One region of the Variovorax sp. PEI5 genome, then DNA from elsewhere that is predicted to be linked to it. Evidence: predicted binding sites of a transcription regulator. Region 1 holds the regulator's gene; the other holds the start of a gene.

The links. The regulator NrdR, encoded in region 1, represses ribonucleotide reductase genes. The targets are predictions, from matches to a motif close to CACNANATNTNGTG.
Region 2: a site for NrdR is predicted at 2,771-2,784, ahead of AC1MLT_RS14680 (ribonucleoside-diphosphate reductase subunit alpha). Genes of this name have one in related genera too.

The regions. Positions count from the first base shown of each region.
Region 1 covers NZ_CM155257.1:864,453-868,867, forward strand. Annotated here, with positions in the region: gene AC1MLT_RS04005 (PilW family protein) at 1-560, opposite strand, end outside; gene pilV (type IV pilus modification protein PilV) at 557-1,168, opposite strand; gene nrdR (transcriptional regulator NrdR) at 1,395-1,838, opposite strand; gene glyA (serine hydroxymethyltransferase) at 1,861-3,105, opposite strand; ZMP/ZTP riboswitch at 3,149-3,276, opposite strand; gene AC1MLT_RS04025 (lytic transglycosylase domain-containing protein) at 3,319-4,194, opposite strand.
Region 2 covers NZ_CM155257.1:3,201,062-3,205,476, reverse strand. Annotated here, with positions in the region: gene AC1MLT_RS14695 (sensor histidine kinase) at 1-305, shown strand, start outside; gene AC1MLT_RS14690 (sigma-54-dependent transcriptional regulator) at 302-1,894, shown strand; gene ampD (1,6-anhydro-N-acetylmuramyl-L-alanine amidase AmpD) at 1,891-2,538, shown strand; gene AC1MLT_RS14680 (ribonucleoside-diphosphate reductase subunit alpha) at 2,901-4,415, shown strand, end outside.

The DNA.
Region 1 (4,415 bases):
AGCGAGGGCTCGCCATCGCTGCCGACGTCGACATAGAGCACGCTGACGCCGAGATCGTCGCGATGGGTCGGTGCGGTCTTCAACGTGTCGCCCATGCAGTCGATGCTGGCGTGATCGCTCTCGAGGGCGCCCGGCGACCGGGCGGCGGCCTGGGTGCGCAGCACCAGGACGTCGCCCGCCTGCCGGCAGGCCGGACCGGCCGCCGTCGTGCAGCCGGCGCCACGGCTGCCGTTGACACCCACGGCACCGTCCGGGGCCAGCGCATCGTCGTAGCCCTGGACCGCGCCGGGTGTCTGCGGCGCATCCACCAGCGGGAAGTCCCGGGGCCGGGTCTGGACGGCATATCCATCGTCCAGGTAGCCGCTCTGCGAGGCGACGCGCTGGATGAGCTCGACGGCGAAGCGCGCGTTGTCCTGCAGCTGACCCATGGCATCGACGGTGGCGAAACCGCGTCGCGCCACCCGCAGGGCGGTCGCGGCGGCGAGGATGACCACCAGCGCCAGGACCAGGGAGATCATCAGTTCGACCAGCGTCAGGCCGCGCTCGATCCGGCGCCTCATGACATCGTGCCCGTCAGGACCGGCACCGAGATCGCGGGACGGCTGTCGGCGTCGTCGACGCGGTCGAAGGCGGCGGCGCCGGTCCGGGAGCGGTCGGTGCTCTCCCGGCGCCAACCAAGCTTGATGTGCAGCAGGTCGCCCGTCCCGGTGCAGTGCCAGATGGGCAGCCCGTCGGCGTCGAAGGTCTGCTCGTCGAAGCAGATGGTGACGCGGGCATCGGGCAGGCCGCTCTCCACGGAGAACAGGCGCCCGGCCCATTCGACGACGTCCCACGTCGCGAGCTGTTCCGGCGTCTCGCAGCGCGCGACCGCGCAGTCGATGGCGACCTCGGTGGGCGCGGCGCGCAGACGTGGCCGCAGATAGGGGTTGGACGAGGGGTCGCGGCGCGCGGCGACGCTCGGGTTGCCACGCATGCGTTCGGCGAGTTCCGTGGCCAATGTCATGGCCGTCGTCTGCAGCCGGGCTTCCCGCAGGTGGCGCACCATGAAGATCTGCAGTCCCACCAGACCCAGGATGCCGATCGCCATGACGATGATCGAGACCAGGATCTCGACCAGCGTCGACCCGGCGTCCAGCCACGGTCCGCCCTCATGTGCTTGTTGTCTCACGCGCATTCCCAGCTTGTTCTGCCGCCTCCCTGGATGGCGACTTGTGCGGGGAATTCTGGCGGGGCGTGGCGGTCGGCCCATGCCGCCCGACGAGGGTCGAACGCCGCTCGGCAGGTGCGCGCGCCGCGAGCACGGCGAGCGAGAAAAATTTCACGGATACGGAAAAGCGGTCTTCATCGGGCCCGGACGCGCGGCCAGGCGCGGCGCCATCGGCCGATCGCCGGACTCAGATGTCCTTGAGCAGCTGACGAAACTCGTCGACGTCCTCGAAGCTGCGATAGACCGACGCGAAGCGGACATAGGCGACCTTGTCCATGCCCTCGAGCTCCCGCATGACGAGGCCGCCGACTTCGGTCGTCGGGATCTCGCGCAGGCCGCTGGCCAGCAGCTTCTGCTCGATGCGCAGCAGCGCGTCGTCAATCTGCTCGATGCCCACCGGGCGCTTGCGTAGCGCCAGCATCATGGAGGCGCGGACCTTCTTGGAATCGAAGTCGGCGCGGCTGCCGTCCTTCTTGACGACGACCGGGAAACCCACGTCCGGCCGCTCGTAGGTGGTGAAGCGCTTGTCGCAGCCGGCGCACTGGCGGCGGCGGCGCACGAAATCGCCATCCTCGGAGACGCGGGTCTCGACGACCTGCGTCTCCGCATGACGGCAGAAGGGGCACTTCATGCGACCACGCCGCGCCGCTCGATCAGCGGTAGACCGGGAACCGGCTCGTCAGGGCGTGCACCTTGGCGCGGACCGCCTCGATGTTGGCGACGTCGCGCGGATTCTCCAGCACGTCGGCGATCAGGTTGGCCGTCAGGCGCGCCTCCTCGTCCTTGAAACCGCGCGTGGTCATGGCCGGGGTGCCGATGCGCACGCCGCTGGTGACCATCGGCTTCTCGGGATCGTTGGGGATCGCATTCTTGTTGATGGTCATGTGGGCGCTGCCCAGCACGGCCTCGGCTTCCTTGCCGGTGATGCCCTTGGCGCGCAGGTCGACCAGCATGACGTGGCTCTCGGTGCGGCCGCTGACGATGCGCAGGCCGCGCTCGGTCAGGGTGTCGGCGACGATCTGCGCGTTCTTCACGACCTGCTGCTGGTAGGCCTTGAACTCCGGCGCCATGGCTTCCTTGAAGGCCACCGCCTTGGCCGCGATCACGTGCATCAGCGGGCCGCCCTGCAGGCCGGGGAAGATGGCGCTGTTGATCGCCTTCTCGTGCTGCGACTTCATGAGGATGATGCCGCCGCGCGGGCCGCGCAGGCTCTTGTGCGTGGTCGAGGTGACGACGTCGGCGTGGGGCACGGGATTCGGATAGACGCCCGCGGCCACCAGGCCGGCGTAGTGGGCGATGTCCACCATGAAGATCGCGCCGACGTCCTTGGCGACCTTGGCGAAGCGCTCGAAGTCGATGCGCAGCGAATAGGCCGAGGCACCGGCGATGATGAGCTTGGGCCGGTGCTCATGGGCCTTGCGCTCCATGGCGTCGTAGTCGATGGCTTCGTCGGCGTCGAGGCCGTAGCTCACGACGTTGAACCACTTGCCGCTCATGTTCAGCGGCATGCCGTGCGTGAGGTGGCCGCCCTCGGCCAGGCTCATGCCCATGATGGTGTCGCCCGGCTTCAGGAACGCCAGCATGACGGCCTCGTTGGCCGAGGCGCCGCAATGCGGCTGCACGTTGGCGGCATCGGCGCCGAAGATCTGCTTGACGCGGTCGATGGCCAGCTGCTCGGCCACGTCGACATGCTCGCAGCCGCCGTAGTAGCGCTTGCCGGGATAGCCCTCGGCGTACTTGTTGGTGAGCTGGGAGCCCTGGGCGGCCATCACGGCGGGCGAGGCGTAGTTCTCGCTCGCGATCAGCTCGATGTGGTGCTCCTGGCGCGCGTTCTCGGCCTGGATGGCGGCGAAGAGTTCGGGGTCGGTCTGTTCGACCAGGATGTCGCGGTGATACATGGCAGTCCTTTGAAGACGGTGGTCCTTGTTCTTCAAGCAAACAAGGGGCTGCCCAGGCGAACGGCTGAACACCCTTCCGTGGGTGGAGGGGCGGCACGCTTCCCAGTGGTAGTCCACGTCAGCGCCATCCGCCGGAAGGGGCGGCGCCTATCGCCAGTCGCGCACCGGGCGAGTGTAGCCGAGCGTCCCGTATCCCCTGGGCCGCACGGGCTCTCAGAAGTCGGACAGCAGGGCGACCTTCTCCACCTTCTGCGGTGCCGCCGGTGCCGGTGCCGGCAGCGTCGCGGCATCGGCCTTGATGGTCGGTGGCGTGGCGTTGGGGATCGCCTGGGCGCGCAGCACCGGCGGATTGATCGTCGGCACCGAGGCGCCACCGGCGACCAGGCGCAGGCGCTCGTGCTCGGCCAGCACCTTGGCGGCATAGCCGCCGTCGCTATCGAGATTGGCCGCGCCGACGTAGTAGCGCAGGCCGGCTTCCAGCGATCCGGCGCGGGCGATGCATTCCTGCAGCACCTTCACGCCCACGCGCATGTTGGTCACGGGGTCGAAGGCGGTCAGCGACCCGCCGGCGCTTTCGTACTTGTCGACGTGCACGCGCGTCATGACCTGCATCAGGCCCTGCGCGCCGACGTGGCTCTGCGCGAAGGGGTTGAAGCTCGATTCGACCGCCATGATCGCCAGGATCAGGGTCGGATCGAGCTTGGTGCGCTTGCCCAGGGCGTAGGCCTCGGAGACCAGCACGCTCAGCGGCTCGGCCGCGACGCGGTATTTCTTGCTCAGCCAGTAGGCGACGGCGGCCTGCTGCTTGGGGAGCTCGTGCGGGCTGGCGGCGGTCGTGCGATCGATGGCGGTCGGTTCCAGCGCCGTCGGCTCGGCCACCACGACCGGCTTGCGCGATTCGAGCCAGCCCATCAGATGCTGCTCGCCGGTGGCGCGCAGGTCCGGCCGCGCGGTGAGGGCGAGCACGGTGAACACCGTCGCCCGGCCGACCAGGGCGGAACCGTTGTGGGTGATCTCGAAAAAACCGTCGACCACGTCGGACCCGAAGGTCTTGAGCCCGTGGGCCGTGGTCTTCAACGCGTCTTTCATCGCTTTCCTTTCGGTGCGGAATCCCGGATCGCCGTGCGCTCGGAAGGAGCGGCCGCGACTGCGGGGTTGGGCACTTGGATTGGCAAAAGCCAGGTCCGCGCGAGGACGTGAAGAGAGGTGCGCGCGATCGCCTGACGGAGCCGACGTACGTTGTTGTCGGCAGCGGAGCCTGAGCCTCTAGTACTTACGTTGTATGTCGAGCGGTCAGGCGGAAGGCATTC
Region 2 (4,415 bases), 1.2 Mb from region 1:
CGATCCGCATCGCCACCCGCGCCGGACCGCGCGGCGACGCCAGCCTGCGCGTCTGGAGCGATGGCGCGCCCCTGGAGCCGGCCGTGCAGCGCCACCTGTTCGAACCCTTCTTCTCCTCGGAGAGCCGGTCCAGCGGCCTGGGCCTGTTCCTGTGCCGCGAACTGTGCGCGCGCCATGGCGCGACCATCGGCTACGAACGATGCCCCGCCGCCGCCGCCGACGGTCCCGAGGGCAACGAGTTCCGGGTCGGCTTCGCCGACGCGCCGCCGCCCCGCGCGGGGCGGCTGACACAATCCGCCACGTGAGCACCCCGATCCCACCGCCTGCGCGCGCCGCCCGCATCCTGGTCGTCGACGACGAGCCGGACCTGCGCGTCCTCTACGAACTCACGCTGCTGCGCGAGGGCCACCACGTCGAAGCGGCCGGCAGCGTGGCCGAGGCGCTGCGTCACCTGGAGGCCGCCCGCTTCGACGCCGTCATCACCGACATGCGCCTGCCCGACGGCCTGGGCATGGAGATCCTGCAGCACCTCCAGCGCGACCACCGGCCCGAGCGCTGCATCGTCATGACGGCCTATGGCTCGGCCGAGAACGCGGTCGAGGCGCTCAAGGCCGGCGCCTTCGACTACCTCACCAAGCCGGTCGACCTCAAGCAGTTCCGCACCGTCGTCGCCTCGGCCGTGCTGGCGCCGACCCCGCTGGCGACGACGACCGGACCCGCGGGTGCGGCGCCGCTCGTCGTGCCGGCCCCCGACGCGGCGCCGGCCCTGCCGGCGACGGTCACCGCCACCGCCGCGCCGGCACCGGCCGCGCAGGCGGCGCTCGAACGATTGGTGGGCGACTCCGAGCCGATGCGCCTGGTCAAGTCGCGCATCGTGCGGGTCGCGCGCGGCATGGCCCCGGTGCTGGTGCGCGGCGAATCGGGCACCGGCAAGGAACTGGTGGCGCGCGCCGTGCACGCCTGCAGCCAGCGCTGCGACGGGCCCTTCGTCGCCGTCAACTGCGGCGCCATCCCGGAGAACCTGCTGGAGGCGGAGTTCTTCGGCGCGCGCAAGGGCTCCTACACCGGCGCCGTGCAGGACCGCGATGGCTACTTCCAGGCCGCGCGCGGCGGCACATTGTTCCTCGACGAGATCGGCGACCTGCCGCTGGCGATGCAGTCCAAGCTGCTGCGCGCGATCCAGGAGCGCAGCGTGCGCGCCATCGGCTCGACCCAGGAGGAAGCCGTCGACGTCCGCATCGTGAGCGCGACCCACAAGGACCTGCAGGCCGGCGTGCGGGCCGGGCGCTTCCGCCAGGACCTGTTCTATCGCCTCAACGTGATCGAGATCGCCATGCCGGCGCTGCGCGAGCGGCGCGAGGACCTGCCGGCGCTGTGCGCCGCGCTGCTCGCGCGCATCGCCCACGACGCCCACATGCCGGTGCCGGTGCTCTCGCCGGAGGTGATCGAGCGGCTCGGCGCGCATGCGTTCCACGGCAACGTGCGCGAGCTGGAGAACCTGCTGCACCGCGCCGTCGCCCTCAACGACGGCGACGAGCTGCACATCGACGTCGAGGCCGGCGATGCGGCGCCTGCGCTGCTGCCGACGCCAGCGCCACCGGACACGGCGGCGGAGGTGGCGTCGTCGTCCTCGACGACGACCCCTGCGGCCGCGCCGCCGGGCGTGGCCAAGGCGCCACCGGCGGTGCCGGCCGACCTGCAGAGCTACCTCGACCAGCAGGAGCGCGAGATCCTGGTGCACGCATTGCGCGAGAGCGGCTTCAACCGCACGGCCGCCGCCGCCCGCCTCGGCCTGAGCCTGCGCCAGATCCGCTATCGCATCGCGCGGCTGGACATCGCCATGCCACGCGATGGCGACGGTGCCACCGGGCCGGCCGGCGGCCAGGCCGAATGAGCGGCCCGCATCCGCCCTGGGACGCCGGCTGGTACCTACCGGCGCGGCACCTGGCGTCGCCGAACTTCGGCCCGCGACCGGCCGGGGCGGCCATCGAGCTGGTGCTCGTGCACTCGATCAGCCTGCCGCCCGGGCGCTACGGCGGCGACGAGGTGCAGCGCCTGTTCACCAACCGGCTCGACTGGGACGCCCACCCCTACTTCCAGCAGATCCGGGGCCTGCGGGTCTCGGCGCATTTCTATGTCCGGCGCACCGGCGAGCTCTGGCAGTTCGTCAGCTGCGACGACCGCGCCTGGCATGCCGGCGCCTCGAGCTGGCGGGGCCGGGCGGACTGCAACGACTACTCGATCGGCATCGAGCTCGAGGGCCTGGAGGGCGCGACCTTCGAAACGGCCCAGTACGACGCGCTCGCGCGCCTGTGCGATGCGCTGGCATCGCGCTATCCGCTGACCGGCATCGCCGGCCACGAGCATGTCGCGCCCGGTCGCAAGAGCGATCCCGGCGCGGGCTTCGACTGGCCCGACCTGCGCGCGCGCCTGGCCTGGACGCCGAGGGTCTTCGTCTCGGCCGAGCCGCCGGCCGGTCGCGAGGAGCCCGGACCCGCCATCACCGTCACACCCACTGCCGATCGTCGGAAAACGTGAAATTTTTATAATTCGCACCGGCCCGGCGATAGCCGGCTTGACACGTCGCGAGGTCCAGTCGCCATGCGCCCTGCAGCGCGAAAACGGCTTGAAACCCAGCATTGGCGGGGCCTGCGGGGCGACGATCCAGAAGTGATGCGGCAGGAAGTCACACGAGCGTCATCCAGGCCCGCGTCGAAGCGGCATGGAACGACGTCAAAACACTACAGGTAGTGTTCACGGCGACGACGGACACCAGATATAGTGCCTCCTCTGCCCGACACACACCGTCCGGCGGTCCTGGCCGGCGCCTCGCCGGCGCCGTCGCAGCCTCGCTCCACGCCAAGCTGCCGCCCCTTTCGGAATTTCTTTCAGAGGACCTCATGCAATCTGCCCTGAACACCCCCTCCACGTCTCGCGCCCCGGCGTCGAAGACCAGTGCCACCCCGCTGCGCGACACCGCCGGCGCGCCTTCGGCCGACGCCCTCTCGCACTACCAGATCATCCGCCGCAATGGCGCCGTGGTGCCCTTCGAACCCAACAAGATCGCCGTGGCCATGATGAAGGCCTTCCTGGCCGTGCATGGCACGCAGGGCGCGGCCTCGGCCAGCGTGCGCGAGACCGTCGACACGCTGACCCAGGCCGTCGTGCGCGCCCTGGTGCGCTCGCGTCCGGGTGGCGGCACCTTCCACATCGAGGACGTGCAGGACCAGGTCGAGCTCGGCCTGATGCGCGGCGGCCATCACGAGATCGCCCGCGCCTATGTGCTCTATCGCGAGCGCCGCACGCAGGAGCGCGCCCGCCAGGTCGCGCAGGAGACCCCGGCCGCGCCGGCCCTGCACGTGCTCGACGGCGGCCAGCGCGTCGCGCTCGACATGGACGAGCTCAAGGGCCTGATCGAATCGGCCTGCGAGAACCTCGGCGAGAGCATCACGGCCGCGCCGATCGTCGCCGAGACGATGCGCAACCTCTACGACGGCGTGCCGCTCGACGAGGTCTACAAGGCCTCGATCCTGGCGGCCCGCACGCTGATCGAGAAGGACCCCGACTACACCTTCGCCACCGCGCGCCTGCTGCTGCACACGATCTTCAAGGAGATCATCGGCCGCGAGGTGATGCCCACCGAGCGCACCCAGGCCTATGTCGACTACTTCCCGCAGTTCATCAAGAAGGGCGTCGACCACGAATTGCTCGACGAGAAGCTGCTGCAGTTCGACCTGCCGCGCCTGGCCGGCGCGCTCAAGGCCGAGCGCGACCTGCAGTTCGACTACCTCGGCCTGCAGACGCTCTACGACCGCTACTTCCTGCACGTGCGCAAGTCGCGCATCGAACTGCCGCAGGCCTTCTTCATGCGCGTGGCGATGGGCCTGTCGCTCGGCGAAGTGGACCGCGAGGCGCGCGCCATCGAGTTCTACGAGGTGCTGTCGTCGTTCGACTTCATGTCCAGCACGCCGACGCTGTTCAACGCCGGCACGCTGCGCTCGCAGCTGTCCTCGTGCTACCTGACCACCGTGCCCGACGACCTCGACGGCATCTACGAGTCGATCAAGGAGAACGCGCTGCTGTCGAAGTTCGCCGGCGGCCTGGGCAACGACTGGACCCGCGTGCGGGCGCTGGGCAGCCACATCAAGGGCACCAATGGCGAGTCGCAGGGCGTGGTGCCGTTCCTGAAGGTGGTCAACGACACGGCCGTGGCCGTGAACCAGGGCGGCAAGAGGAAGGGCGCGGTCTGCACCTACCTGGAGACCTGGCACCTCGACATCGAGGAGTTCCTGGAACTGCGCAAGAACACCGGCGACGACCGCCGCCGCACGCACGACATGAACACCGCCAACTGGATCCCCGACCTCTTCATGCGCCGCGTGATGGAGAAGGGCCAGTGGACGCTGTTCTCGCCC